3 regions of the Paenibacillus segetis genome follow, and region 3 is predicted to be linked to each of the others. Evidence: riboswitches for the same ligand, from Rfam matches in the RefSeq annotation. Region 3 holds a riboswitch; each other region holds the start of a gene.

Region 1 (10,659 bases), on a different contig from region 3:
TTAATTTGCGGGTAGGGCTCTAGAACCTCCCGAAGAATAGGAATCAAGCGTTGGTCGATCTCTACGGCCGCTACTTTACCCGCCTCCTGAGCAAGCTTCTCCGTGAGCGCTCCAATACCGGGACCAATCTCTAGTGCCCCCTTGGACTTGTCCAGCCCCGCTGCAGCCACAATCTTACTGAGAATATTCTGATCGATCAGAAAATTCTGACCGAGGCTTTTTTTGAACTTAAACCCATGCCGCGAAATAATCTCCTTCGTGCGGCGCGGTGTTGATACTTCTTCCATTATACTCATGACAAGTTATACCCCTTTGTCTTCCAATTGTGCCAGTGCGGCCACGAATTCTTCACGGCTAATTCTGAACACCGTCATTCGTTTATAAAATTGTTTACCGTTGCAATATCCGATACCAAGTAGTTCTCCCATAATTCTTCGCCGGGCTGCTGCTTCTGGATGGACGATGAGTCCTGCAGCAATCAGATCGTCCCAATCGATTAAGCCGGCTTCCCCAGCAACCTCGCTACGTACATTGTCTAACGCCTCGCGTATGACCTCAGGCGATGCATTCTCCACCCCGATATCACCGCGCTTGGTCGCGTCAGCTTCCCGAAGGAAGGCATGTTTACAACCTGGAACCCGATTGGCCACAATTTTGCGAATACGCTCACCGGCATGGTCAGGATCTGTAAAAATAATGACCCCCCGCCGCTCCTGTGCTAGAGCAATCTTCCGTAGCGTCATTTCATTAATCGCAGAACCACCTGTTTCTATCGTATCGGCTTCTACCGCCCGTTTCACGGCAACCGTATCATCTCGGCCCTCCACCACAATGACCTCTTTAATCATGTCATTCCTTCCTTCCTTATCACAACAAAAAGAAGAGGATAAATCCTCTTCTTGAACCCATCTATTTATTAAACTAATACTATCCGATTCCTCATGCAAAGTAAAACTAGCTTAGCCTAGTTCAACTCAGGTTTGGTAGGACCAATGACATAGACTGTACGGCCCTTCTTACGGCCAAACTGGTTGGCAGCCTTCAGGCTATCGTAATAAACGTCAATCTTGTTGCCTTTAATTGCACCACCAGTATCCTCGGCACGACGGAAGCCAACGCCTTCGATATAGACCCACCATCCCATAGGGACAATGTTCTTATCAACGGCTATCGTTCTCCCTTCTTGTACGCGGGTACCGGAAGCAGTCTTCGTACCTATGCCATCCTCCTCAGCAGAGTAGGCAGTTAGCGTGACGTTTTTGATCATCTTTTTATATTTAAACGAGACGCCACCTTTAGACGTTAGTCCACTAATATCGACCCCACCCTCTTTCCGGGTGATGCTGGCAGACAGAACGGCTGTCGGTTTCTTCGTGCCTACGGCAATTACTTTCGGCTGAGCGGCCTTCGAGACCTCTTTGCCTAACCAATGCTTAGATACGAAAACTCCGTCTTCATATACTTTCTCTATGTTGTGTGTAACCAGTCCTTCGCTTCCCTGCTGAATCACCTTCGTCTTGCCTTTAAGCAATTCTGGATCAGCAGTCTTAACGATTGTGAATGGTACAGTCTCTTGCTGTTGCACCGTATGTTTGTCGACCCGGACAATACGAATCTCCAAATCAGACTTAAGTGCACTAGTTAGAGCAGGAGTAACTTTATCTGCTGGGTCCAAGGATACACCAAGCTCCTTGATTGCGCCCTCTACGTTGTTTTGTGTTGTAAAATGGGTTCTAGTTGTTCCATCCGCTATAACCTTTACAGGAATGGCACGTATAATGACAATTCGGTCTCCATCCTTAAGGGTGCTAGCGAGTGAACGCGAAACTTTGTCCTCGGGTTTCAATACGATGGAGTGTTCATCCAACACTTCATTCACTAGCGATTGACGAGTCTCTAAGGGTTGGATCTGACCATCGATGACCAAGCTGATGCTCTTCTTATCTTGGCTATTCAATCCAATCACGGTGATGATAACTACAGCGACTGCCAACAAGCTAATTACAGAAACAAGGCGTAAATTTTCAGGCTTCCAATGCATTGCGTAAGACATGCTGGATGAGCGTGATTCATGGGTTTCCTTTTTGTGGAAAATGCCCATATCTTCCGTCCTCCTTCATAGCCCCGCCGTCTAATTCGATATAAGATACATTTGACGTGACTATTATTCATTTTTACGAAATGCATGAACTACTGCATTTCGCATCCTGCCCCAGTCCGGTCGGCATATGTCATCCTCCTGATTAACAAGAGTATGATGTGCCTATTACATTTATTCAAAATAAAAGAAGCCTAAAGAAAGAGTCAGAGGAACTCCTTCGTGGCTTCCGAGTATCGTGATGTAATAGGATGCACGAGTTGCCTCTCTTAGACGCTTACGAGGTTAGCTGTCGGATTCGGACGCAGAGAGCCGCCCTTTCTCAGTACATTCGCTCATGGCGCAATGACCTCGAATTCACCCCAAAGACCCTATGAAGAAATCAATTACGGTAAGATTGGTAGTTGACCTAATCTATATCGTATCGGTTCCCCCGTTCTCCCATGCAGGAGATTCAGCGAGACTGGTTCATGGAACCATGTGATCGAAGATATCCAAGGATTACCAAATGGCATCATTTTCGATTACTGAAAAGATTCTATCCTGTTTCGATACATGTTGTAAAGGACGAATCAAGCACGTTTTTTTAAAAATATGGTTAAAAAATTGTAATAATCTAGCTTTAAACGGTTAAAATGTATTAATCTTTCCCGATTGCTACCTTTTTCGTCCTTTTTACTCCCGAATTCATCTAATCCCAAATCGTTCCAGTGCATTTTTGGTGGTTATTTCGGCGATTTCCTCAAAGGACATGCCTTTAATCTCTGCCGCCGCTTCCGCAACTAAGCGTACATGTGCAGACTCATTTCTTTTTCCTCGATATGGGTGTGGTGTCAAATATGGGGAATCTGTTTCGATCAATAATCGGTCCATCGGTGTCTGTGCCAAAACCTCTTTTGGTTGTTTAGCGTTTTTAAAAGTGATGGGGCCACCAAACGATAAATGAAATCCCATATCTAGACACATTTTGGCAATTTCCCAGCTTCCAGAGAATGAATGCATCACTCCACCGATCTCACTAGCCTTCTCTTCACGTAAAATCCGTACCACATCTTCATGAGCATCGCGGTTATGGATGCAAATTGGCATCCCTAGACTCCGAGCTAATCCGATTTGATCGCGAAATACCTTATGTTGAACATCTTTAGGGGATGTATCCCAATAATAATCCAAGCCTATTTCACCAATAGCTACTACTTTCTCATGAGCGCATAATTCAGCGATCCAGTCCAAATCGCCCTCACGCATCGTAATCGCATCCTGTGGATGCCATCCCACAGCCGCATAAATGAATTCATGAGCCTCTGCTAATTTCATTGTTGTAGGGATCGTTTCTCGATTAAAACCGATATTGATCATTCGAGTAACCCCGTTCTCCAATGCCCTTGTAATCGTTTCCTCACGGTCTTCATCAAACTGAATAGCATCCAAATGGGTATGAGTATCAAATAGCATCTTGTTGCGCCTCCTATATATGTCTATATTTGAAACAAATCAGCGATTTCTTGGGGAAGTTTATTTAACATAGGTATCAATTTATTATCCGGAAAGTACAAATGAAATTTCCCTCGATGAAGTCCGCTGATCGACCGGACAATATCCGACACCTCAGAAATTTCCCGGAGCCTGTCTTGACGGTCCAAAAGTAATATTTGCTTCTCCCTAAATTCCCCGTCAGGACGAAACACATCATAAGGCAGGTCGGTTGGAAAATCAATCTCCAGATCGTAATCTGGGTTGAGGCCCACCTCTGCAAATGCACGCCGGATTTCCTCAATTAATTCTTTATCAAGAGAATCAGTTTCTACATATTTATACAATTTACGGTCCATAAATCGGCAACAAAGATCACTTAGTAGCTTGTCCTTATCATTTCGCCATTGCATAAATGTAGTTTGAATCAAAGCTTCATCTAATAGTAGATATTCTTGTACCGTTAATTCACGATTGAACAGTCCTGGTAAGGGATCCGGCAAGAAAGCAAAGGAATACCCTTCATTATATAGTTCTTTTGCACGGCGGAAGATTTGTCTCAGAATGATCTCGGAACTACGAGTGACCGGGTGAAAATACACCTGCCAATACATCTGATATCGCGACATTAAATAATCTTCCACAGCATGCATCCCTGATTCCTTTACAACAACTCGGCCTTGAAACGGACGAAGCATCCGCAAAATCCGGTCCATATCTATCGTACCGTAATTAACACCAGTAAAATAAGCGTCCCGAAGTAAGTAATCCATCCGGTCTGCATCTAGTGGACTTGATACCAAATTAACGACAATGGCTTTGTCATAATCTTTGCGGATGACGGCTGCCACCTTATCTGGGAAATCATCACCTAATCTACGTAATACCGCGCCAACCTCCGTGTCACCGAGCAAAATTTTACATGTCCAATCCTCATGGTTCATCTGAAATGCCTGCTCGATTGAATGAGAGAAAGGTCCATGTCCAAGATCGTGAAGCAACGCCGCGCAAAGAGCGACGAGTCTTTCATCTCTTGGCCAATCCGGATACTTACTCTGTTCAAACTGTGAGATGATACGGCGAGTGATTTCATATACTCCTAGTGAGTGTGAGAATCGGCTGTGTTCTGCACCATGAAACGTCAAATAGGATGTCCCAAGCTGCCTAATACGGCGCAGACGCTGAAATTCCGTGGTATTAATCAAGGACCAGATTATCTCATCCTGTACATGAATATAATTATGTACGGGATCTTTGAACACCTTTTCTTCACGTAACTGGCGATGCATGGCTAACACTCCTTATCTCAATATATTTTTTTGAAAACGAAGAGAGATTTTGACCAATGTCGACACAATATGTCGAAAGGTGTCGAAAACTGGCGATGCTTGGATTTCCAAAATGTCGAATTGTGAGAATTGGTTAATTTCACTATAATTATAGGTGGAATATGCCCCTTCAAAACGTAAATATGGAGAAATAAAAGAAATATACCATTAATAGGTTGACTATTTTGGCAATGGTTGGTATTATAATTATCATAAAAGATAGAAGTTTGTCGAATCATGACATATTTAAATTATAGCGAAAGGGGTTATCATCAGTTATGATGAAATCAACCGGTATTGTAAGAAAAGTAGATGAATTAGGTCGGGTTGTTATTCCGATTGAATTACGCCGCACACTGGGCATTGGTGAAAAAGATGCACTTGAAATATATGTAGATGGAGAGCGCATCATGTTGAAGAAATATGAGCCTGCTTGTATCTTCTGTGGCAACGCTGAGAATGTAATCTACTTCAAAGGAAAGATCGTTTGTCACGAATGTATCACTGAAATTCCAACCCCTGTGACAAATTAAGAATTATAGTATATAATAGATTTACTGAAACTGTTAATTCTAACCTTTTTCATATCTCCTTGGTCCCTCTACTAGGTTTGTTTCCTACTAGTGAGGACCTCTTTTTTTGTTATAGGATCATAATAGCTCCTGATATATATCTCTTTTTGATACTCCTCGATCATTTGCCGCCTTTTTCATCGCTTCTTTACGTGAAATACGTTCCTGTACCTCATAATGCTGAACATGCTCCTCAACGGATAGCGCCTGCCACCAGGCATCCCGTCTCTGCTTCACTTCATTAGGATCTGCTCCGCCGATAACCAAGCAATATTCACCGAGTGGTGGATGCTCTGCCAGCCAATCTTGGCATTCGCTTATATGGCCCCTGACTAGCTCTTCATATCGTTTGGTTAGCTCACGAGCCATGACAATCTTCCGATCACCCCATATCTCATAGATCGCTTCCAATGTCTTGAGCACTCTATGAGGTGACTCGTACAACAGCACTGTGCCTTGCTCATCCTCTAGACTACGAAGTAAATTCTCTCGCTCTTTATTATCACGCGGCAAAAATCCGAGAAATTGAAATCGTTCGGTAGATAATCCCGAGACAATCAGAGCTGATAAAGCAGCGTTAGCACCAGGTATCGGAATGACTGATATGTGCTGTTCTAATGCCAGCTTCACTAGGTCACTACCGGGGTCTGAAATGGCTGGTAGACCGGCATCACTGACGAGTGCTAAATTTTTTCCTTCTATTATAAGACGTATTAATTCTGGACCACTCGCCACCTTGTTATGTTCGTGATAACTCAATAACTTACCAGGAGAAATTTCATAATGTGTTAACAGTTTGCGTGTCTGTCTTGTATCCTCCGCTGCAACAATATCCACTTCTCGCAGTGTACGGATTGCACGGAAGGTCATGTCCTCCAAATTGCCGATCGGCGTAGCTACTAGAAACAATTTGCCGCAGGGGTTTGCCTCTTTTTTATCTTCAAAACTCTTCTGTACTTGTATAGTCATTCTTTTCCCTCTTCTGATCCATAATAAATGTTCATGATTTCCTCACAGTATTCCCCATTCTCCTTATAAACGATCAACGGCGGCAAAATTCTTACATCTGGTTTCCCATCGCGAAGTGCTTCAATTAACACGATGTTAGACTCCGTTCCAGGCCGTGGATGAACGAATCGGATAACTTTCGGCTCTAACCTGTACTGCCGCAACAAAGTAATGATCTCACCCAATCTCTGCGGTTTATGCACCATTGATACTTTCCCGCCGTTCTTAACTAAACGCATTGCCGAAGCAATCACTTCCTCCAAACTACAATGAATCTCATGTCTGGCAATCGCTTGGTGGGAATTTAACTTGAGATCGCCGCCTGTAAGGGGCATATAAGGAGGATTCACTGTCACAGCATCGTATACTCCATGACCGGTCTCCTTCACCAATTCACGCAAGTCACCTTCACGAATTTGAATCACATCTTGTAATCCGTTCATTTCTACGCTTCGTCTTGCCATATCCGCCAATCTAGGTTGAATCTCAATCCCCTCAATATTCGCCCCAGTCCGTGTAGATAACAGTAGTGGCACTACTCCATTACCAGTACATAAGTCTAGAATCTTACCGTGCTTGGGTACCGATGCGAATCGAGCTAACAGAACGGCATCCATCGAGAAGCTGAACACCTCATCGCTTTGAATGATCCGTAATTGGTGGGTAAGTAGATCATCTATGCGTTCCTGCTCAAATATAGGTACTTTGTTCATTTATGTGATCTTCCATTCTTTTAAAATATAATTTGCTGGACCATTTAAAAAAAACCGTAGGACATATCCTACGGCTTGTTATTTATTCAAAAAAGAGAGACAGAATAGGCAATCGCCTTCCGTACGTAAATGTCCGTAATACACATTACAAATGTGAAAGCCCTCGTGATATAAACGCGCTAGGTTGTCATAACCCTCTCCCACCAAATCGATGGCTTCCTTACCCTCAAAAGGATGAGTTACCTTATCCGCAGAGGTCAAAGGTAAGCGGCCTTCGGAGCTCTCCCGCTTTAATATTTTGCGCAACTGCTCATTCTCTACGAGAAGTCGCTGGTTATCTTCCACCAGTTTCTTCACTTCAAGTTTTAGCGTGCCCAAATCATCATGTATATCTCCCATTTGTGATTCTAATGCTTGAATATGAGTAAAAATATCTTTGTTCTTCAAGTGCCCACCCCAGAGTCATCTCTAAAGTCTATCTTGAGAATATGTGTTACCTTATTTAACAACGACATCATCCAATGGCAGCTCTTTCACTTTGCCAATTTCGAATAATTGAACATGAACGGTACGTGAACCCGCATTCAGGCCGACCACCTTACCATCTCCCAATGAGGTGACAACCATTTTTCCTACTGAAGGAAGCTCTTCCTTCACACTTTCGTAGTTATCATGCTCAAATTTCAAGCAACACATCAATCGACCGCATAGACCGGATATCTTGGTCGGATTAAGTGATAAACTCTGATCTTTAGCCATCTTGATCGAGACTGGTTCAAAGTCACCTAGCCAGGATGAGCAGCACAATACTCGTCCACAAGGTCCAATCCCGCCAAGCATCTTCGCTTCATCTCTTACCCCGATTTGCCGGAGTTCGATCCGAGTACGGAAAATACTAGCTAAATCCTTGACCAATTCGCGGAAATCAACCCGCCCCTCAGCCGTAAAATAGAAAATGATCTTATTACGGTCAAACGTAAACTCCACATCAACCAACTTCATTTTTAGATCATGATCCTTGATTTTATTTAAACAAGTGGCAAATGCATTCTTTGCCGCAAGCTTATTCTCGTCCACAATGCAGGCGTCAGTGTCATCTGCAATCCGGATGACCTTCTTCAGCGGAAGAACGACATCGGATTCCCCTACTTGTTTTTTTCCGATAACGACTTTACCATATTCGATCCCTCGCGCCGTTTCAACAATGACGCTCTGTTCCTTCTCTACCGGAAGCTCCAGCGGATCGAAATAATATATTTTGCCCGCTTTTTTGAAACGGACACCCACTACAGTATACAAAAACTTACCCCCTCGTATAGCCAATAAAAAAACTTGATGAAGCTTTAATGGAAGTCCATGCTCTTTAACGGGAGAAAGTTAGTTAATCTAGTATGTGTTTACCGCTATTCTTTTAATGCTGTCCCTCAATACCGATGAGAAAACTCTCAAGACAGAGCTGTCCATTCATATTGTATCTTAACTTCTTCTTGCTCTCTGCGGCTAACGCCATAGCATCAATCCACTGCTGTGCACTTCGGGAGTGAGCGTGTTTGACGATAAAATCCAGCTCATCTATAAATACAATTCGGTCATGTCTATGATAGAGCGCATGAACCATATCCTTAAACCACAAATGGAATAAATTAAATAACATATCCAGATGATCGCCGAGACCTGCTTTGAACACGCTCTGCTGTGCTGTTATTAATGGAGATCCACCACGGCCCATGGACTCCTTCCCTAATTGTAACACTACGTTTCTGATTTCTGCAAACCAATTCTGTCCAAGCAGTTCTCGGCATGGTCCCAGTCCTGCCGCCAAATGCACGGCACACCTTGCTAATGTCGGTGATATTCCCTCAACTGACAAAATTTGAAGCATACGTTCCGGATCCAGCGGAGTAAATGGAACCCATTGTGACCTCGATTGAATCGTTGGCAGTAGGGCTCGTCCGTTATCCGACAACAAAATAGCTACAGCCGGAGAAGGGGGCTCCTCTAGAAACTTTAACAGACTATTTGCAGCCTGTACCGTCATCTTCTCGGCCTCATCAATAATATATACTTTATAATTTCCACTCTCCGAGCGATAAGAGAAAATTCGCTGCAGGTCGCGGATTTGGTCAATCTTAATCGTAGACCCATCGGGAGCAATCTGATGGAGATCCGGGTGGTTGCCGTGCTTTACTTTACGACATTCCAAGCATTCGCCGCAAGCATCCTCATTCACCCGATTCGTGCAGAATAACGCCTGAGCAAAGGTCAGCGCCATCTCCTTCTGCCCACTTCCCGGCGGCCCACTAAATATATAGGCATGCGATATTTGATCTTGGCGCAGGCCCCTCATAAGCAATTGCTTGGCGGTATCTTGACCCATTATTTCTTGAAACGACATGATGCCCTCATACCTCCCTGCCTGACACCTAGGAGTGTGATGGAAACTTTGCTCTTAAAGGGGCAGGAGGTGAGATTCGAAACTGGAGAAGCTACAAGCTTTCCTACGGAAAGCTGCCTCGAAAGCATAATCTCAGTTCGTCTTTGTCATGTGATTGTTACCCAATTAGGGGTTATAAAATAAAAACAATCACAGGACAACAACGATCGAAAGTTCGAATCACACCGACTGCCTTGCATTTCCATCACACTTCTAAAAACTTAAATTTATTAATATGCCGCGAATTTCACCGATCTTCTGCAGTAATTCAATCTTACCCTGTTCTGTTTCCAACAGTTCATCAGCCATCGCAAGCAATGCAGCATCAACTTCATCTAACAACTTGTAGCGTTTACCACGGCCACGGCGATCCCATCCTCTGGATTCCTTCATACTTACGCCCCGTCTTACCGTGTCTTCCAGAAATTTTTTAACAAGCAGACGATACGCCTTCAGCTCTCTGATGGTCATGGACCTAGCCAAACGATCCCCTTGGGATTGAATCTCTTTAAATCTTCGATCCAATTCCTGTTGAGAAGCTTGTTCTCCCTGTTGTTGAATGACATCAGAGAAACTCTTCTGTTGAACTAACTTGGTGGAGTTATCACTCACCCCAAGACCACTCTTCAGAGGTCTATATCCGGGCTCTATCTTCACTGCAATCACAGCCTAACTTAGATTATTTCATATTATATCTAAATATTTGTATCACATTCAGTTGGACAACCTCTTAGAAGTGCTCAAATCGGTCGACTGGGAGTACAAACACAGTAGCTCCGCCCACCTGAACCTCTACAGGAAGTGGTAAATATGAATCGGTCGAGCCGCTCATTGGTGTTACTGGTGTAACCAACTGTTCACGTATCTTACAACTATTGCGAATGACGTTCATTACAGATTCCACTTGATTATCATCAACACCGATCATAAACGTTGTGTTTCCTGCCCGTAGAAAGCCACCGGTACTTGCCAATTTCGTCGCCCGAAAATTTTCCTTCACGAGCGCACTGGACAGCCGGTTGCTGTCTTTATC
Region 2 (10,659 bases), on a different contig from region 3:
CAAACTCTTCCGTATCAATCATCGCTAAATCCTGAAAGTCCGTTTTTTCCGTTACCAACGTCTCCCGGATCTTTGCGGTAATTCCAAAGACAGGTGTTTGTTTCTCCGTAAACCACAATTCCATCGTACCAACCTTCTTTCCGCCAGAATAGTGTTTAGTCGTTATATCAAGCCAGGTTAGGCTCCCCCAGATTCACTTCTTGCAAAGTTTCACTTCCTATATTGTACCAAACAAATTTGATTATATTAAATCGAGACTAAAATGTGAATATCTACCCCAAACTTTCCCATACTTAAAAATAGTACCCCCTGAACAATACAGATACGGTTAGTGGAAGGAGGGGCGGTTCATGCAGCGACTGACCCGTAGCGGAGGCAAGAAACCCCGCAAGCGCAAGTGGTTATTTATCAAGTGTATATTATCTGCCGGCCTGCTCGGCATGTGCGCCATGGGCATTATGCTATTGTATTTATTTCAGTCTGAGCTGCCCCTAGCTGATTCGGATCGAAATTCACAATTGCTAGATCAAAACGGCAATAGCATCGCTGTCTTCTCAAGTGGAGAACGCAACAGGATCAGTGTAACGCTTGACGAGATCTCCCCTTGGCTTATTCAGGCCACACTTGCCGTAGAGGACCGGCAATTTTATGATCATATCGGTTTTGATATTAAGGGCATGACTCGGGCCCTCCTTGTGAATTTGAAGGAAATGGACAAAGTACAGGGTGCTAGTACGCTAACCCAGCAATTAGCCCGGAATCTATACCTGTCACATGAGCGTACTTGGTCGCGCAAAGTCAAAGAAGCTATGTATACGGCTCAACTCGAAATGAAATATAGCAAAGACGAAATTTTGCAAATGTACCTAAACGAAATCTATTACGGGGGCGGAGCCTATGGAATCGAGGCCGCAGCGCAAATGTACTTTGGGAAGTCTGCCAAAGATCTGAATTTAGCAGAGAGCGCGATACTTGCAGGTGTACCGAAGGGTCCCACTTATTATTCCCCGTATAATCATATGAAGAATGCTAAGGACCGGCAGCTTACCGTGCTGTCCGCCCTTGTGGCCACAGGAAAAATAACGCAAAGCCAAGCGGATGAGGCATATGCCGAAATGTTGTCTTTCAAATCGCAGAAACAGCGGACAACGGCAGATCAGGCCCCCTATTTTCGCGATTATGTTCGGGGTGTTGTCATCCATGAGTTGGGGTTTGATGAGGAATTGCTGGAGCACGGTGGGCTTAGAATTTATTCCACACTCGATATGGATGCAGAGAAAGCAGCCGAAGTCGCAGTTACCTCTGAACTTAATGGTTCAGAAGGGCTGGAGGCTGCCTTGGTGTCCATAGATCCGCGGAATGGGCATATTAAAGCGCTTGTGGGTGGCGTTAACTATACTCAAAGTCAATATAATCATGTCTTCGCAACGACCCGTCAACCAGGTTCAAGTTTCAAACCGATCATGTATTTGTCGGCGTTGTCTTCGGGCAAGATGACGAGTGTCAGTAAGTTCAGTAGCCAACCCACCCTATTTCATTATGACGAAAACCGAAAAACATACAGTCCTAAAAATTTTGGAGATAAATATTTAGGCGAAATCGATATGCGCCGAGCCATCGCCGCCTCGGACAACATCTACGCCGTCAATACCATCATGACTGTTGGTGCTGAACAGGTAATTGAACTCGGTCGTAAAATGGGAATTACTAGTCCGATGGAGGCTGTACCTTCACTTGCACTTGGCACTTCACCAGTAAGCCCCTTCGAAATGGCATCGGCCTTTGCGGTAATTAGTAATCAAGGGAAGAAAATCACTCCTGTGGCCGTTCTGAAAATAACGGATGACAAGGGGCATGTGCTCTACGAAGCCCCCTCTCCCAAAGCAGAGCAGGTCGTCGATCCTGCCGCCGCTTACGTGCTGACACATTTAATGGAGAGCGTATTTGATACAGGTGGGACCGGAAACCGAGTATCTGCAAGTATTAAGCGACCTGTGGCTGGTAAGACCGGTACAACGAGCACAGATGCTTGGCTGGTCGGCTACACGCCGGAGTTGTCCACTGCGGTGTGGGTCGGTTATGACAAGGGTAAGATACTCGGGACCGCAGAGTCACATAAAGCAGCTCCAATTTTCGCAAAATATACAGAAAAAGCACTCGAGAAGGTTCCACCAAAAATCTTCCCTATCCCGGACGGGGTAGTAAGTCTCTATATCGACCCGACCAGCGGATTGCTGGCAACCGCTGACTGCCCGGACAAGCAGCTTGAAGTATTTATCAAGGGGACTGAACCGAAGGAAGTATGCGCGGAGCATGGCAAAGGGAAAGGAGAATCCGTGCAACCTTTACCAGTAAAAGAAAAACCAGAGAGCCACTCCTGGTGGAGTGACCTAAAACGCTGGTGGATGGACTAATGATGTCTGGGTCGATATGATGAAGGTATCTCATTTAACCCAATTTTTAAGGAGAACCTAAGGATGCAACCCACTGACAAAAATTACACGGGGGGAGAGCCCCTCCCACTTTCTTTTTATGGTATGTCAGCTTTAGAAGTCGCTCCTCTCCTACTCGGTCAGACGCTTGTACGACATACAGAACAAGGCGACATCTCTTGCCGGATTATTGAAACGGAGAGCTACGGCGGAGTGGGAGATAAAGGCAGTCACGCCTTTGGCGGGCGGCGTACCGCGAGAACAGAGGTCATGTTTCACGAGGGTGGCTTAGCTTATATTTATTTAATCTATGGTATGTACAACTGTCTTAATGTAGTGACCGGGCCGTCTGGCGATCCCCAAGCCGTACTCATTCGTGCGGTTGAACCGCTAACTGACAACGATGAAATGCTTATGCGTATGAATCGGGACATCCACATCCGTAAACCTGCTGATCTCTCAGGTGGTCCCGGCAAGCTATGCCGAGCACTTCGTATCGATAAGTCGTTAAACGGAAGCACTCTTTACGAACAAGGTTGTCACCTTTGGATTGAAGCAGGCCAACACCCAGACAATAATTCCAGTATTGTACAAGCACCACGCATCAATATTGACTACGCCGAGGAATACGCCTCCAAGCCATGGAGATTTTATTACCGCGATCACCCTTATGTGTCTGTCGTCGATAAAAAAGCGACAGCGTGGTCCCTCCCAACGTCAAGATAATCGGTAAATTACCGAGTATCATCGTCGTCGCATGACGATAAGTAATCGTGCATTTCTGGAAACTTGAGGACGAGCCAAAATGTATGCGAAAAAACGAACACAATGAGCGACGTGGGCGATAGTTAAGCCGAATGTATACGAAAAAACGAATACAATGAGCACCGGAGACCGTAGACGAGCCAAATGTATGCGAAAAACCGAATACATGATGGGGCGGGGACTATGGCAACGGTGACAAAAACACACTCAAACCTCCTAACGAAGGTACATAACATTATTTCGCTGAAAATGACCCTTTGTAAATATAACGAATCTCTGTGATTCGTTATAATGAACTGATTAAAATGCACAAAAGAGGTTGCTCAAAGTCATCTATGATGACTTTGAGACAACCTCTTCTTCTTTTGTGACTCAATAGGTTATGACTCTAGGGCACTCTTCAATTCCTCAGGAGAACGATCCCACCACTCGCTATTGGTCTCGATCAGCAGATTTTTAAGTACAGCCTTCTGCTCAGTAGCCAGACCATCCAGGATAATTCGGCGTTTAAGCGCGTAATCCATCTTATTCACATGATCGGCAAGAATTTTCCATCCACGACGCGCTTCGGTATCAATCCACATCTCACAAGCTGTGATCCCACCATAGAATTGACCTTCTGGTGAGCGGTCTACAGCCACCCATACGATCCATACTTGCCGTCCATTCGGAACGTCTTCGCGGTTAATCGAGAACTTGATTCCTTTTTCAACTTTGCTCTTCGCATGCATTGCACCAATATCAATGTAGGCTTCATCACCATCAATAATAACAGGCGACATACTGTTCAAATCGATTGAACCTGCACCGAAACCTTTATGCTTGCTATTCTCTTTATTACTAATAATATTTAAGGCAAATATTTTCTTGCCTGGTTTCTCCGTGTTATCCATAGTCCCCTCCATCTTTCCTGATCACGCCATATTTATATTTTATTTTAGCTAATAATCTCCTGAATGCAAACATATACATGCTGTAGATGCTTGTCAACAGGAGGTATCCATTGTATGACCCGACGAAATATGATCTTCGGCATTTCTATTATTTCCTTATGCCTCATCGGCGGAGCCCTAACGTTTGCCCTTCGTCCAGATCAGGACAATCTTCCTTCGCTCGCCTCAGAAATGGGCAAGCCTCAGGCCGTCCAAAGTTTGAAAGAAGCACCTCCTGCTACACCAATCGAAAGTATTCAGCAACCGACAGCGGAAGTGCTGAGCCAGCGGGTGACAGAGTATCACATCGATGTGAGCTTGAATGAGAAGGAAGGGACATTAACCGGCTCGGAGACACTGACTTGGACTCATCCCGGTAAGAAGACTGTCAATGAATTGTACTTCCATCTATATCCCAATGCGTTTGCCTCGGCTGATACTACCTTTATGAAGGAATCTGGCGGGAAGCTACGTGGGGACACCATGCCAAAAGATGGTTGGGGGAATATGGAGTTAACTGAGATAAGAACCAGTGATGGTATCTCCTTGCTCCACCGAATACAGTACGTTCAACCTGATGATGGGAATGTAAAGGACAAAACCTTAGTCAAAGTACGCTTGCCTGTCTCCGTTCGGGGCGGAGAAAGTGTAACACTAAGGATCAATTTCACCGTGAAGTTACCTAAAATATTTGCCCGAATGGGTTCTGCCGGAGATTTTGTTATGGCAGGCCAGTGGTTCCCGAAGCTGAGTGTCTATGAACCCGTAGGAACACGTGGTGTGACCACAGAAGGTTGGAACCTCCATCAGTATCATGGAAATTCTGAATTTTATTCTGATTTCAGCATTTACAACGTGAAGATCAACGTACCTAACAATTATACCGTTGCTGCCACCGGATTTCCGACCAAAGCAGCGGTAATCCAAGGAGATCGAAAGACGGTTCAATATTATGCTGATGATGTGCATGATTTTGCATGGTCAGCTTCACCTAATTTCGTTTATGCAGAGGAGCCCTTTTCTTCTCCAGATGTTCCTGGTGTCCGAATCAAGTTATATTTAGATCCCACTCACAAGGACTTGAAAGAACGTTATTTCTACGCAGCCAAAGTCGCATTATCCAATTTCAGTAAATGGTATGGCCAATATCCTTACTCTACTCTGTCCATTGTTGTTCCTCCAATCGAAGGCAACGGAGCAGGTGGGATGGAGTATCCGACCCTCATCACCGCTTTTGGAGCAGGTAACGAATCTCCTAGCAACAATGAGCTTGAACGAACGGTCATCCATGAAATTGGTCATCAATTCTTCTACGGAATGATTGCCAGCAACGAATTTGAAGAGGCCTGGTTGGACGAAGGGTTCACCTCCTACTTAGAAGACAAATTAATGGAACAAGAATTCGGCATCAAGCCTAATCTCCCACTCCAGGTCGCGATGATCTCTTCACCAATATCATTGACACAGGTAGCCTGGAAGTATGGTTCAAGTGACAATTACGCAAAAAATGTATATTACCGTGGTAAGCTTGTTCTACTCGATATTGAACGTCAGGTTGGTAACAAGACCATGAGCAGAATTTTAACTACCTATGCCCATAAATATCGGTTCAGGCACCCAACGACGACCGATTTCCAAAGAATCGTGGAACAAGTTACTGGACGTAGCTGGAAGCCATATTTCAAACAATATGTTTATGACGGAAAGATGACTGATTACTCCATTGATAACATCACCGTGAATTCGATCAGCCAGGGGAATGACCCGCTGTTCGAATCCATCGTCGATATTAGCCAGATAGGGGCAACAGCCCCTAAGATTCCAATATTATTTACCTTTAAGGATGGACATACCACTCGGAAAGTATGGAGTGGAGAAGACAGCAAGGTAGAGTTGAAGCTGCAATATAAAGAACCATTGGCTTGGGCTATGATCGACCCTGACTATTCGCTTGTGCTAGAGAACAAGCATATCAACAATTTTTTAAAGGCTGAGGTCGATGGAACACTTCGTACTCGCTCCAACCTCGGGATCGTCAAACTACTGGAGGCTGTGCTCGGATCATTTCTGTGGTGATGCTTACGAAATAAGTTCTGTTCGACGTATTTCATCGAGGTTATTACACGCAAAACTAAGCTGATACTTACGAAGTAAGTTTTGCCCGATGTATTTCATCGAGGTTATTGCACGCAAGACTTTTAGGAGGGTAAGTTATGACCTATGTTCGCAGTGGATGGGAGCGTCTAAAGAAGCAGTTTCCCTCCGTCATTATTCTGTTTCTTTATCAACTTCTCTGGGGGTTCTTCTTGTACCGACTGGTCGATACCGTCGTCACAGCGGTGCTGCAAAGATATCCTGATCCTTCACTTAGCGACTTAAGCCGGGTTTTGTTCCTCATAGAAGGACAAATCGGGTTGCAGCAAAATCACGACATTAGAGTGTATTGCTTGATTTTGATCGGAATGGTGGCTATTCGCTTACTACTGACCCCTCTGATCCAAGCAGGCATTTTATACGGACTCATTCCGCAGGAATCACAGAAATCCGGATTACCGTTCTTTAGAGGTATGAAAGAGTTCTGGAAGCCCCTCTTTTTCTTTTATATTCTGGAGCTTGCTCTTATTCTGGGCCCAGCGTTTTGGATTGCACCCAAGCTATATGTGCTCTGGCCCCGGTTACTGCAATCAGGAGGAAGCCTTCCTATCCTGCTGACTACAGGAGGATATGTGTTAGGTTGGATCTGTTATGGATGGCTCATCCGTCAATGTCTGCTATTCGCTCAATTCGGATATCTGTTCAAGGTGGGAACCTGGAGTTCCTTATTAACCTGCATAAGGCATCTACTGCCGGGAATTGGAATTACGCTCATTCTAGGAATCTCTACGTTCGCTGTGTTTATGTTATTTGGAGCCGTTTCATGGATTTGGACGGGTTTGCTCGCTCTGATCTTGCAACAGGCTCACCCTTTATTCCAAAGTATATTTAAAGTTTGGCAAGTAACCTCTCAATATCATCTCTGGCAAACGAAGTCACAAAAAAGTTAAATTTATCCGAACACTACCAAACTTCATATTCCCTTTAATAACAAGACCTCCGTTAATATACGGAGGTCTTGTCTTCTATATCAGTCTGTAATTCTCGTTATTTAACCATTGCCAAAAGATACCTAGCCCTGTTACAATAACAGCAGTAACAACTTTGTAATTATTTTTGTTACCTTTAGCAGGAATTTAAATCTAGATGTAGAATATGTAATCTCGGAAGTTATTATCTCAGCCGAATTCCCTTAACGGGGAACGGGGGAACCACTTTGGGTGAATTGATCTCGCTTCAGAGGGATCATAGGGGACCTTCAACCGAATCCTTAAGCTAACCTCGTAGGCATTGGAAGGAGCTTGACCTGTTTTGAAGAAAAAGTTAACTGCAGTAGCCGTAGGTTGTGCCTTATTATTTACACTGGGAACTGGTAGCGCTTTCGCAGATTCTAAGCTAGACAGCGCCGTCGATAAAGCTCTTGGTAGCAAGTATGCATCCGGTGGAACCACAACTTCTGGATTTGACTGCTCTGGATTCACGATGTTTGTATTTGGCAAGCTCGGTATCGAGCTACCACATCAATCGGGATCCCAATATAAGATGGGAACTGCAGTATCCAAGGATGAATTGATTCCAGGAGATTTGGTATTCTTTAATACCAATGGCAAAGGCGTTTCACACGTCGGCGTTATGGTTAGCGACGGGAAATTTGCTCATGCTTCTTCTTCTAAGGGAGTAGTTATCAGCAAACTTAGCGATGATTATTATGTTAAACGCTATGTCGGGGCTAAACGTATTCTTAGTACAGATAAGTTCGAACAAGTTACTTCGGATACTGAAGATCACGATGATGTAGAGTAAACAACAACTATAAGTATGCAAAACCCGTAGATCCTTTCTGCGGGTTTTTTTATTTTCCTGCTCAGGAATTATTACCACAAAAGCGGGAATCATAAACAGGTCGATGATAGTTTTAAGGTAAAATAATACATTTGGCTGATCAAACTTGTAAAACCTTTATCTCTTTGATAAAATAACCAGAGTAAATAGTAACAAATTTGTAATCTATGTTTTTAAAACGACGTCTATTTTCAGGTGCACAATATTGAACAGCCGAATTCCCGGCACCGGGGAAACGGGGGATCCATGATGGGTGAATTGATCTCGTTTCAGAGTGATCATAGGGGACCTTCAACCGAATCCTTAAGCTAACCTCGCAGGCACTGGAAGGGATTTGACATCTTGAGAAAGACATTGACAGCAGCGGTAACGAGCTTAGCCATTTTGTTCACAATGGGAGTAGGAGCTGGTAGTGCTTCCGCTGACACCTCAGACAAAAGCACATTAGTATCTGTCGTCAGCTCGGTGTACGGTACACCCTATAAGTTTGGTGGAATTACTACAAGTGGATTTGATTGTTCTGGGTTCACACAATACGTCTTCAAGAAAATGGGCGTAAGTCTTGCTCGTACATCTGCGGCTCAATACAAGCAAGGGACGCCAGTATCTAAGAGTCAATTAAGAGAAGGAGATCTCGTTTTCTTCAACACGTTAGGAAATGGAGTATCTCATGTCGGTATTTACATTGGTGATGGAAAGTTTGCACACTCCTCTTCATCGAAAGGAATCCGCACTGACAGTCTAAGTAACAGCTACTATAAACAACGGTACCTTGGCGCTAAACGAATTTTGAGCCAATACAGCTACTCGGTCTTTGCGGCTGAATCCTGATTTTTCTGAAACTCCTCATATTTAATATAACGATGTATAAATCTCATACCATGATCGATTCTTTCCGGAATTGATTGTGGTTTTTTTCATTCTAAATTTAAATAAAAGGTAAATCGGCATGAGAGTAAATATTTCTGCAAAATGCTCCAGATGCCTACCTATTCCCCTATATTACGCTCGTAAAAATACCGCTGCTTCGACATGGAAATCGTCACTTCATCATCAATAGCTACTTTTTGGGTTAACTCTTCTATAGAAAATTACCCCTTTCCACAATATCTTAAACCTAAGAACCTTTACAATGACATAAAATCCCGTTACAGTGAGGGTAAAACAATTCTGCTGGAGATCGCATAACGCGGCATTCCTACGGTCCAAGGAGGCATAAAGATGGATAAACCCAATCCCCAGTTCAAGATAGTCCCTATGGAAGATAATCACGGAGCATCAATCAGCACGTGGCGCTACGACTCTCCTTACGATGTCTACAGTTGGCTCCCTTGGGAACAAATGAAGGCGCTCGATGTAGAGTTCGGTAACCCCGTTATACGGGCCGAGCAGTACGTTTCTCTAGTGGACGAGAATGGTGTTCTCTCTGGATTTGCTCAATACTTCCCACTTACCGATGTGACAAGACTTGGGATTGGGATGAGACCTGATCTATGCGGTCATGGAATGGGTAAGTCATTTGTATTGACTATTGTAGAGGAAGCCCTGCGTCGAAAACCAAAACATGTGATAGATTTGGAGGTATTGACCTGGAATACCCGGGCAATCCGAGCTTACCAAAAGGCTGGCTTTACAATTACTGATCTATACGAAAAAATGACGCCTGGAGGAGTATCCAAACCATTTTATTGTATGGTTTATAAAGGGATCGAACCAAACTCTCAATAACCAAAATCACAATAGACTATGATAATTAACACATTATTTCAGGTATTTTGAATATTATATATAATAAAAATTGCTTTTTTTGACACAAATATCTTGATCCGATGACAGGTTCCGTTATAATGAAAGGGATAGTTTACATTTGGAGGGACGATCGGAATGCAAAAGTGGATCATGAGCGGATTATTCATCGTCGCGTGCGGATTGGCCGTTGTATTAATGTTCTCCTTACCAGGCAAAGAAGAAGTTGCACAAGAAAATAAACCTCAAATGCCGGAAGTTACGTTAAGTGCAGAACAAGCAGAAACCATTGTCGCGAACAATTGCATCAGTTGTCATGGTGATCAACTACAAGGAAATGTTGGACCAAATCTACAGAAGATTGGCGCTGAGCTCTCTGCCGAGCAACTCTACGGAATTATTACTAAAGGTAATGGCAATATGCCTTCGTTCAAAGATAAACTGAAAGAAGAAGAAATTGCCAACGTCGCTTTATGGCTTGCGGAGAAAAAATAACATGCTATACACAAACGCCCGTCAGGTATATGTTCCATTTCCTGACGGGCGTTGTCCTTACTATAGAGGAAAAAAAAGAGCAACAGATCTTTAGCATTACAAACACAACGCAGGGCCGCTCTAGGGCTACTCTGTGCCCAATTAAGCTATAGCCTTACTATTCTCCCTGCATGGCCATGTCAACAGCCTCAGAAAGCGCTATCAGACGTATCCATTAACCACTGTATTTTGCAAATGCCTCGTTATACTGATATGCTTCCTTAATGTCTACGGCCGTAATCCCGCCAGCTTCCCATGATGTCAAGCGAAGTGTCACTGTCTTATGGTCTATGGTTATAAAAGGATGATGATTA
Region 3 (10,659 bases):
GAATGCTCGTTACTTATTTTATTTAAAAAATGAACCCCGGAAACCTAACAGGTCCGGGGTTCATTACTTGTATTACTCCTCATCATCTAGCAAAGGAGTAAACTCTATCTGGCCTAAACGGCCAGCTTCCGTATCAACCAGCAATCTTTTGAGCCACTTTAGTTCTGCCATTGCATGCTCATAATGACCTGCCATAAAGTGTAGGACACTTCTAGGAACTATACCTTGATGCTCACAATAGATCTGATATTGGATATTTACATGGTGCTCTGCTTCCTTCACCCGTTCTCTTAAAAGTGACGCAATTTTTTCTTGGTCTCCCTTGTCAGCAAACACCAGAGCGATATACATCGAATGGTACACTGGCTCTATTACCTTGATTTTATCAAGTAATAGCTTCTGAAAATGATCCTTTCCCTTATCCGTTATTCGATATACCGTTTTGTCCGGACGATTACTACTACTAATGGTTTCTAATACTTCAATATACTTCTGCTTAGCCAATTGTTCCACCGCATAATACAGCGAACCAATGTGGAACTTACCCTGATGATCGAGAAAACGTTCTTTCATTCGAACTCTAATTTCATAAGGATGCAGATCTTCTTCAAGGAGTAAGCCTAATATGGACAATCGGATTGACAAAACATATTCTCTCCTCGCAATTTTTATCAAATTAATTCATTTGTTCTACAGAGGCACCTGATTTACGTGCAATCCGGTCTTTTGGCATCACAAGCACAGTCAAGATAGCCAAAATAACAGGAATCAAAGCCCACATAAACATATGCGAGATCGAGTAGGAAAGCGAATCCGTAATTTTCTTAAGAATTTCTGCAGGAATGTGCGCCCTTGACTCCGAAGATAGCACCTCTCTAGTATCACCAAACGATTGTCCTGCCTGACCCATCCCCTCAAAAGCTTTTGCCATTTGATCAGACATCAAATTTCGCTGCACGATACCAAATATTGTAATGCCAAGCGTCATACCTAATGAGCGAAGGAAGGAATTTGTTGATGTTGCAGCACCACGTTGCCGCATATCAAAGTGATGAATCGCAGCCATGCTAAGAACGGAGAAGGAGAACCCTACACCTATACCTGTTAACACACTGTACACCGTCAACAATATTCGTGATGAATCTCCCGTTAGAGTGCTTAGTGAAAATATACCAACTGCTAAGAACAACACAGAAATCATCATAATTGTGCGATAAGGCATCCTCGGCGCAAGGATTCCACCTAGCATACTTCCAATAACCGATCCAATCATCATCGGCATCAGGATAATACCCGAATTAGTCGCCGATCCCCCAAATACCCCTTGTACATAAATGGGAATATATACGGTTGCTACAATAAAGACACTACCATAGAACAATGCCATCGCATTGCTAGTCGCGTACAAACGATTCTTGAACATACCAAAGGAAATGATCGGTTCCTTCGCTTGTCTCTCGATCAGTACAAAAACGATGAATAATGCAGCAAAACCGCCTAATAAACTGAGAATAACTACAGAATCCCAAGCAAACTTACCTCCACCCAGTTCCAGAGCAAACATGAGACAAACGATCGCACCAACAAGTGTGAACGCTCCGCCCCAGTCAATTTGCTGTTTAGCATGGGACAATGATTCTTTATAGAAAATAATAATGAGAACCAGTGCAATCAAACCGATCGGCACATTGATATAGAATACCCAGTTCCAACTAAATGTGTCGGTAATAAATGCACCGAGCAGCGGACCAAAAATACTGGATGTGCCAAATACGGCACCAAGTAATCCTGTCATCTTTCCACGTTGTTCAATCGGAAAAATATCATAAATAATCGTAAAGGCAATCGGCATTAGCGCTCCTCCGCCAATCCCTTGAATCGCCCGGAATATACTGAGCTGAAGGATGCTTCCGGCTAATCCACATAACATGGAGCCAAGTAGGAACATCGCAATCCCAAAAATAAAGAAACGTTTTCGGCCGTACATGTCAGATAATTTACCAAAGATCGGGGTTCCCGCCATAACGGCCACCATATACGCTGACGTTACCCAAACGAATTGATCCATTCCACCCAGTTCAGAAACGATGGTTCCCATCGCTGTCGTCACGATCGTATTATCCATCGCAGACATCAAAATGCCCAACATGAGTCCGATCAATATAAATTTAGTATGATCTTTGTTTTTTACTATCAAGCTATTCTCTCTCCTTCATCCTATTCAAATTTGAGTACATTTTTATTTTAGTTTTAATTTTAAAAAAGTAAACCTTTTTATTCCAATTAACCCACAAAAAATCCAAGTTAATCTACAAAACTTTTGTTATCAAAATAAATACCCTATAATATAGCAATAATGTTGTGAAAGGAAGGATTAACTTATGAACTATAAATGGAGTGGATTAGAACAAAGAATGAAGGATGTTGGTATACATACATTACTCATTACAGATCCCAAACATGTATATTATCTAACCGGGTTCCTAAGCAATCCCCATGAAAGGTTTCTAGGTGCTGTACTGCAGCTTGGCAGAGAGCCGTTTCTCATTGTACCAGCACTTGACGAAGAGGCAGCTCGCTCTACATCGGATATCCAAGATATCATTACTCACCAAGATACAGATAATCCTTACCTGATATTAAATAATCATTTGGATGGTACGTTAGGAACTGTCGGCCTAGAGAAAGAGCACGTTTCCATCGCCCGTTATGAAGAATTGAAGGCTACGTTGTCTTTTGACAGTTATCTTGTAGATATTGGTCCGTGGCTCCGCGAGCTACGCGTAGTCAAATCTCCCGAGGAAGTTAGTAAAATTCGATATGCTGTACAAATCATTGAACAAGTCCTGCAAGAAGCTCTCCTCAAAGTAAAAGAAGGTATTACGGAGAATGAATTGGTTGCGGAAGTTGAATATCAAATTCGAAAGCTGGGTGCAGACGGTCCTTCTTTTGATTCTATGGTATTGTCTGGCGAGAAGACCGCACTTCCACACGGCGTACCAGGAACCCGACAGATCAGCCGCGGAGACTTGCTGATGTTTGATATTGGAGTGTATGCTTCCGGTTATGCATCTGATATCACCCGAACCTTTGCCGTTGGAGAATTATCTGAAGAGAAAAAGCACATATATGAAACGGTTCTCGCTGCCAATCAAGCAGCTATCTCAGCAATTAAGCCCGGTGTTACCTTCGGCTCCATAGACAAAGCAGCTCGAGATGTTATCGATGCAGCAGGATATGGTGAATACTTCATTCACCGTCTGGGTCACGGGCTAGGTATTGATGTGCATGAGTTCCCTTCCATTCATGGAAATAATGAAATTTTACTGACGGAAGGTAACGTATTTACTGTTGAACCGGGAATTTATGTTCCAGGAGTCGGTGGTGTCCGGATTGAGGATGATGTACTTGTTACTCCTGAAGGCGTTGAAGTACTGACATCTTTCCCGAAGATGCTTACGTATTTATAAGATAATCTTCTCTATAACACGATATTTGAAGCCCATAATAAAAACCTCCAAGTTCACGAAATGAATTGGAGGTTTTTATTGCTGTATTGTATGTTAATAGTATGAAGTAGTTATTCGGTACTCATTTCTTTATCGTCTTTATGCTGAAAGTTTCTCGCAATATATAAAAACGGAGTTCCCGCAGCTGTCAGTATAAATTTAATGACATAGGTCGTAAAGAGAATTTCAAGCCAAACCCTCAAGCTATATTCACCTGCAAAAGCAATCGTACAGAATACGAGTGTATCCACAAAAGAGCTGGCCATCGTACTTCCATTGTTCCTAATCCACAATTGATGTGGTTTTGGATAAAAGCGCCGAATCCAAGCATATAGTCTGACATCGAGAAATTGACTGATAAAATAAGCGGTTAAGCTCCCGAGTGCCAAACGTGGCATTAATCCAAATATCGTCTCCAATGACGATTGAGCAATATCAGTCTCTTGAGGTTGGAACACTAGCGCCATTTGCATAATAATCGTTGTCATAATCAACGTAAAAAAGCCAAACCAAACCGCTTTTTTGGCCTCTGCTCGGCCATATTTCTCATTCAGCAAATCGCTGGTCAAATACAAACTGACATACATTGTATTCCCGAGCGTCATGACGATTCCAAACATCTCAATTGTTTTGACAACCTGAATGTTAGCGATGATTGTCGCCACACCAATCCAAGCGTACAGCCCTTTCTTCCCAAACAAACGGTAACATATCAAGAAGAACGTAAAGTTCACAAGCATGAACAAAACGCCCCATCCTATATTAAACACATTAAATTCCTCCTAGTTTTGATTACGCGGGATGGTTACGAACCGCGGCTAACAACATACAGCAGTTATTACATTACCATAATCCCTTCTTGTAATCCACCATATACATGATGTGAAAATAATGAAAAATATATAATTCCCCATGTAACTATCATTTGCAAATCATAGCTTTTCATATAAAATAGTTCTATTGACCGTTGGTAAATATAACTATCCCATTGAAACAGCGAACAATCGTCAAAAAAAGAACATCTAGAGGAAAACGGAGAGGATTGCATGTTCAGAATTAAACATTCTATTAGCCGTAAACTTATGCGGACATTTGCAGTAGTTATCGTTCTATCATCACTCTTATTTAGTACCAGCTTTTATTACATATCTATGGGTATTATCAAAACCCATGTTCTCCCCCAGTTTGACAAGGTATTATATACTAGCACACAGGATATTTATAAAAGTCTCGATAAGAGCCAAACGCTACAATTACTTAAAGGCAAAGAAAATTCACGTTTTACTGTGGAATCTTACCTTTCTGAAAGTGTAAAAAAATTCAATTTAGATTCCGCTTATCTCATTAATTATCAAGATAAACAAGCCGTCATACTGGCTACTAATGATACATCGAAAATGAAAACTACGGATACATTAATGATTCAGGATGCCATGTTGAAGGCTGAAAATAGCACTGTCAGCATCAGTAATATCTACTCCGACCAGTTTGGGGCACACAAAACAGCTTACATATCCATTCCGGGAAGCTCCATTATACTTGCCGTAGGGATGGATGCAACCTTTGTAGAACAGAAGCAATCCCAGATTCTGTGGATCTGTATTGGTATCACATTATTTGTTATTACGGTTGGGATAACGATTGCTTATCTAGGTAGTCGCCGCATCACGAAACCGATCAAAAATCTAGTTACAATAACTGAAAAGATGGCAATTGGTGATTTCCGTCAAAATATTGAGATAAAAGGACATGATGAAGTGGCTCAGTTGGCTGAGAGCTTTCATTCCATGACTGTTCAACTCAAGGACATGATCTCCAAAGTACATGATACTTCCTTGTCTGTTGTCAGCGGAGCCGATGAAATGATCCAATCTGTCCGTACCTTTGAGGAATTGATTGAACGTTCCAATGCTGCAACTACTCAAATCGAGAGTGGTAGTAATATAATAGCTTCAGCAACGGCTGAGAATGCACGTGCTATGGAGGAAATCTCGGATGGTATTCAGCAAATTGCTGCTTCCTCTGCTGCAGTCACAGAGAGAATAGGACAAGCTTCCGAACAAGCCAATATCGGCAATGAGCTAGCACAAACAGCCATTAACCAAATGGAACAAGTCGAAGGTGCCGCTGGAAAGTCACTACAGCACATATCAATTCTCAATGAGCGTTCCGAATCCATCGCTAAAGTTGTAGCTACAATCAGCGAAATCACCAAACAAACCAATATCCTTGCATTAAATGCATCAATTGAAGCCGCCCGTGCTGGTGCTCACGGTAAAGGCTTCGCCGTTGTAGCTGAAGAGGTCCGTAAACTAGCTGAGGAATCGCAAACCGCCACCGATAAAATTAGTCAGTATCTTATTAGCATTCAGGAGGAATCTCATAATTCCTTCACCGCCATGCAGCATGTAAGTGACGAAATTCACTCTGGGGCAGCTATTGTTAGGAACGCTGGCCTCGCCTTCGACCAGTTAACGGAGCTAATCCAACATATCAATATTACGATTCATTCAGTTTCTTCATCTACGCAAGAGGTGTCCGCTGGAACGGAAGAAGTTACTGCTTCTGTAGAAGAAGCTGCTAGTATCACAGCAAAGTCATTGCAAAATATCAAAGAAATCGCACATTATTCCAGTCAGCAAATGACGGAGATTACGGCTCACGCTACGACTGTGAACTCGCTACAAGAAATAGCAACCATTTTAAGAGAGTCTGTTAATAGGTTTAAAATATAGGAGGGACAGCTGGGTGAAGTGCAAGGGCATTCGGCGTGATTCGAACTTTCGATCGCTGTTGCTGTGTGATTATTTTGATTGTATAAACCCTTAATTGGTTATAATCACACAGCAAAGGCGAACGCTCCGCTTCTCCAGTTTCGAATCTCACCCCATGCCCCCTTCACCCATCTGTTAGAGTGAGTAGTACTACAACAAAGACGTATCTCCTTTTGAAATCATAGGAGATACGTCTTTGTTAAGCGCCGAAAAGTCCTTTGGGCTTTCTCGACAAACTGAGGCTGTAGCTCAACTCTTTAAAGTTGAGCTACAGCCTATTACTAACCACTTAAACAGATGGGTGAAGGAGTAACGTAGAGGAAATTTGGAACTGGAGAAGCGGTAGCGTTCGCCTTTATCCTCGGATTTCATCCGCTGAGCGGAATAAATTCTAGAAATCTGAGGATAACAGCGATCGAAAGTCCAAATTTTCCTCAAAGTTACGACTGAACCCCCATCTGTTACTTCTACACCGATGAGGGAGATAGCTCGTTTACAGATACAACCTCGGCCAGTTTCTTCTCTGGCCGTTTCCAATAAGCCTCGTTACCGGGAAGATCGTCGAACCAAGCTGCGTCCTTCGGACAGTCCAGGATCATGAATTTTCCATATTCATCATCTCTGGACTGGTGATATTTCAGGAACGCCTGACCGTTCTCAATCGCTAAGATTTCAATCTTCCCTGAGGTATGACTCATCGACAGTCGAACCCGTTTTCCAAGCCCAGAAGTTCGGGCTTTGGCTTCTTCCACCAACGTATAGGCGCGTTCAAGAGGGATGACAAATTCTGAATTACCGGCAACCGGCCGGTTAATAAAGAAATAATAAGGTGTAACTCCAGCCCAGGATAACTGGTCAAGTAATTCCCCAAGCACTTTGGAATCGTCATTGATTCCCCTTAGTATTGGCGTCTGATTTACGACAATCGCTCCAGCCTCATGCATAGCCTGGAAACCTTTCTTAGCTTCAGGCGTAATTTCACGGGGATGATTGATATGCGCCATGACATAAATCCGTTGATCTACCGTTGAGAACTCCTTAATCAGTTCTAAAAGCTCCGGATCTTCATAAATACGCATTGGATTGAACACTGGAATCTTTGAACCTAAACGAATGATCTTCACATGATCGATCTGACGTAATTGTTCTAAAATAATTCTTAGTTTTGAGGTAGCTAATATTAAACTATCTCCCCCGGTGAGGAGTACGTTATTAATCTCGGGATGTTCCTTAATATACTCAATGCCAGGCGTAACATCAGCTAAAGCTTCTTTGACATCATTGCGAAACAGGCGCTTACGGAAACAATAGCGGCAATAAGAACCACACACTTCTGAAACAATGAGTAGAGCTGTTGTTCGATACTTGTGCTGACAGCCAGGTGCTGCATAATTTGTATCCTCATCGGAGGCATCCCACCGACCGTACTCGCTCAGTTCACCCTTGTTAGGGATGACTAATTTACGAATCGGATCGTGTGGATCATCCCAATCGATAAGATTTAAATAATAATCATTTACCCGGAATACAAATTTGTCTGTAATTGGCCGGAGCTCCTCCATCTCCAACTGGGACAACTGCGTCACTTTACCAATATCGGTGATGTACTTCGGTCGTGCCATACGCTATCTCCTCCTCTGACATTACTAATTTGTAAAGAGAAAGCGCAGAAACCAACTAACCGCAGTGAATACAGCAATACTGTGCCGTTAACGGGGCCAAAGAGTCAAAAAAATGCAAAAAGACCCCGTTACAGGGTCAATGAGTATGTAGTATAGCAAAGCTGATTGTGACCCATACACTGCAAACGAGGTTAGCTGACGGGCTCGGGAGTTATGGTTCCCTACGTTCAATGAATCTACGATTCGCCCCAAAAAGTGGTTCCCCCGCTTTTCGACTTTACCAATCGAAAATTAAGCGTACTTTTATGCTATACCATATTCTACCTATTGTCAAAGTCTGCTACCGAACCAACTGAGCTATTTCATATACAAGGTCCATATTCAAATGCTCGCGAACATGATCAGCTAGACGATCATAAGCTGCTTCCTTCCGTACCGCGGCTGAAAATGTCTCTTCCAAAGGTGCCAGTCCCTTGGACATCCGTACGCCATTAAGCCAGGATCTACGCCAAACATCGCTGGAGAATAAACCGTGCAGATACGTTCCAAATACTCTACCATCCAAGCGTCCTGCTCCTTCGAACAATTTCTCTCCGCTAGTTCGCGTGATGCTAAATAAATGGACCACATCTGAACCGAGGTCCCAGCTCGTGTCACCTGCATGGATTTCGTACCCTTCCACTGGAACGCTCTTGCCAGGTGGATACAACATAATAGGTTGATTATCTACGGTTACACCGTGGACGCGAATCGTCGTTTTGTCAGAACGAAAGACCGTCGAAACCGGAAGCCATCCAAGTCCTTTCGCCTCCTTGGAACTTCCAGACTCAATCCCTTCCGGATCAGATAGCCAATTACCCAGCATTTGATAGCCTCCGCAAATGCCAACCAGTTGTGTATGCGAAGATGAGTTGATAACTCCTTCAATCGCCGCATCCAGCCCTTGATCTCGCAAGAAGGACAAATCTCCAATCGTATCCTTTGTCCCCGGCAATATAATGATGTCTGGTGTTCCGAGATCAGACGCCCTGTCCACGTAACGAAGAGAGACATCACCTTCTACAGCAAGGCAATCAAAGTCAGTGAAATTAGAAATGCGCGGATAACGAATAACGACAATTTCCAGCTCTCGTTCTGCTTGTACTTTTAGATGCTGTGAATCAAGAATAACCGAATCCTCGGCCTCAATCTCCAAATCCGGTATATAAGGTAGCACACCAAGTACAGGAATACCTGTCTTCTGCTCCAACCAATCAAGTCCAGGCTGTAGTAGCGAAAGATCTCCTCTAAATTTATTAATAATGAACCCCTTAACCCGCGCTTTTTCCTCTGGCTCTAACAACTCAAGCGTGCCAACAAGAAAAGCAAACACTCCTCCACGATCAATATCAGCGACGAGAATTACCGGTGCATCCGCCCAACCGGCCAAATTCATATTCACAATATCTCGATGCTTCAGATTAATCTCTGCAGGACTGCCTGCGCCTTCCATAACGATAATGTCATAGTTTTCTCGCAGTCTTTTTAACGCATCCATTACTAAGGGCTTTGCTTGAGGCAAGAAATCCTCCCGATAACTTACTGCGCTGAGATGTTGGTACGGTTTGCCATGAACAACAATCTGAGAATGCATATCTCCTGTCGGTTTGATCAGAACCGGATTCATATCCGTTGTCGCTGAAATACCACAGGCCTCAGCTTGAATTCCCTGGGCACGACCAATCTCAAGTCCATCTGGGGTAACGTAGGAATTCAGAGCCATATTTTGCGATTTAAATGGAGCTGTTCTTAACCCATCCTGTTTGAAAATACGGCAAAGTGCCGTGACAATAACACTTTTACCGACATCTGATGCCGTCCCCTGAACCATCAAGACTGCACCTAACTCAATTGAATTGTCATCATCAGACATCCATTTCGTCTTCTCTGTCATGTTGCTTTACCTCCATCAACGAAATATCAGAACGGCCAGAAGGAGTAGCACAACCTCTAGACCTTCATTCAACGCACCGTAAGTATCACCAGTCAAGCCACCTAGTCTGGCGTTCATTACTCTGGCCACTAAAGTCCCAACCCCAAAGATTACTAGTGGATGCAGAGCGAAATACAAAACCAACGGCATCCAAGTAACCCCGCTCCAATCCGTGGAGGAGGCAAGAAATATACCTGTTGCAGACAATGTTAACGCGAGTAGTGCGGACAAAATCGTATCCTTAGAGCTTACACCATGAAATCGTACCGCCAGTCCTTCACCATTCCTAGCCATCGGCCATGAACGCATCGCCCACCCCATAAACCATCGGCTCCATACCGGTGCAGTCAATAACGCCGCTCCCGATGGAAGAGTTCCTAGTTCCAGTAACGAACTAATCAACGACACTTTAAGCATGAGCAATAATACACACGCCAGCACACCCATCGCTCCAACGCGGCTATCCTTCATAATCTCCAGCATTTTCTCACGTGAACGATAACTTAATAGAGCATCAGCAGAATCCATCCATCCGTCCAAATGTAATCCACCGGTTATCCAAACCCACAGAATTAACGTAATAACTGCCGCAGGTAGGGTGGGTAATGCCCAGCTAGAGAGCGTTGCCCCCGCCCATACAGCTAGTCCGATTACCGATCCTACTAATGGATAATATTTAACGCTTCGCCGCAACAGTTCCGGACTGAAATCCAGTTCCGCCTTAATAGGTATCCTTGATAAAAATTGAAAAGCAGCCAATATAGGCCGGCTTCTATCACTCA

What was found. A riboswitch is a leader RNA that binds a small molecule or an ion and turns the genes downstream of it on or off. The one in region 3 is predicted to bind cyclic di-AMP.
Region 1: it holds a riboswitch for cyclic di-AMP, as region 3 does, so the genes downstream of both, IEW05_RS24615 (resuscitation-promoting factor) here and IEW05_RS03300 (KamA family radical SAM protein) in region 3, are expected to answer to the same signal.
Region 2: it holds a riboswitch for cyclic di-AMP, as region 3 does, so the genes downstream of both, IEW05_RS25295 (C40 family peptidase) here and IEW05_RS03300 (KamA family radical SAM protein) in region 3, are expected to answer to the same signal.

The regions. Positions count from the first base shown of each region.
Region 1 is NZ_BMFT01000007.1:61,707-72,365, forward strand. Features, by position in the region: gene rsmA (16S rRNA (adenine(1518)-N(6)/adenine(1519)-N(6))-dimethyltransferase RsmA) at 1-296, opposite strand, end outside; gene rnmV (ribonuclease M5) at 303-848, opposite strand; gene IEW05_RS24615 (resuscitation-promoting factor) at 965-2,101, opposite strand; cyclic di-AMP (ydaO/yuaA leader) riboswitch at 2,358-2,568, opposite strand; gene IEW05_RS24620 (TatD family hydrolase) at 2,786-3,553, opposite strand; gene IEW05_RS24625 (HD domain-containing protein) at 3,577-4,860, opposite strand; gene IEW05_RS24630 (AbrB/MazE/SpoVT family DNA-binding domain-containing protein) at 5,178-5,432, shown strand; gene rsmI (16S rRNA (cytidine(1402)-2'-O)-methyltransferase) at 5,550-6,440, opposite strand; gene IEW05_RS24640 (tRNA1(Val) (adenine(37)-N6)-methyltransferase) at 6,437-7,192, opposite strand; gene yabA (DNA replication initiation control protein YabA) at 7,271-7,639, opposite strand; gene IEW05_RS24650 (PSP1 domain-containing protein) at 7,691-8,491, opposite strand; gene holB (DNA polymerase III subunit delta') at 8,604-9,587, opposite strand; gene IEW05_RS24660 (YaaR family protein) at 9,840-10,283, opposite strand; gene darA (cyclic di-AMP receptor DarA) at 10,357-10,659, opposite strand, start outside.
Region 2 is NZ_BMFT01000009.1:29,280-39,938, reverse strand. Features, by position in the region: gene speE (polyamine aminopropyltransferase) at 1-124, opposite strand, end outside; gene IEW05_RS25320 (transglycosylase domain-containing protein) at 351-2,414, shown strand; gene IEW05_RS25315 (DNA-3-methyladenine glycosylase) at 2,478-3,158, shown strand; gene IEW05_RS25310 (YwhD family protein) at 3,578-4,090, opposite strand; gene IEW05_RS25305 (M1 family metallopeptidase) at 4,205-6,205, shown strand; gene IEW05_RS25300 (hypothetical protein) at 6,343-7,173, shown strand; cyclic di-AMP (ydaO/yuaA leader) riboswitch at 7,394-7,528, shown strand; gene IEW05_RS25295 (C40 family peptidase) at 7,535-8,026, shown strand; cyclic di-AMP (ydaO/yuaA leader) riboswitch at 8,267-8,403, shown strand; gene IEW05_RS25290 (C40 family peptidase) at 8,408-8,896, shown strand; gene IEW05_RS25285 (GNAT family N-acetyltransferase) at 9,287-9,793, shown strand; gene IEW05_RS25280 (c-type cytochrome) at 9,950-10,306, shown strand; gene IEW05_RS25275 (4a-hydroxytetrahydrobiopterin dehydratase) at 10,521-10,659, opposite strand, start outside.
Region 3 is NZ_BMFT01000001.1:768,439-779,097, reverse strand. Features, by position in the region: gene IEW05_RS03325 (PadR family transcriptional regulator) at 73-645, opposite strand; gene IEW05_RS03320 (MDR family MFS transporter) at 677-2,194, opposite strand; gene IEW05_RS03315 (M24 family metallopeptidase) at 2,382-3,470, shown strand; gene IEW05_RS03310 (queuosine precursor transporter) at 3,581-4,279, opposite strand; gene IEW05_RS03305 (methyl-accepting chemotaxis protein) at 4,556-6,244, shown strand; gene IEW05_RS03300 (KamA family radical SAM protein) at 6,751-7,905, opposite strand; cyclic di-AMP (ydaO/yuaA leader) riboswitch at 8,071-8,213, opposite strand; gene IEW05_RS03295 (cobyric acid synthase) at 8,246-9,838, opposite strand; gene cobS (adenosylcobinamide-GDP ribazoletransferase) at 9,854-10,659, opposite strand, start outside; gene cobU (bifunctional adenosylcobinamide kinase/adenosylcobinamide-phosphate guanylyltransferase) at 10,657-10,659, opposite strand, start outside.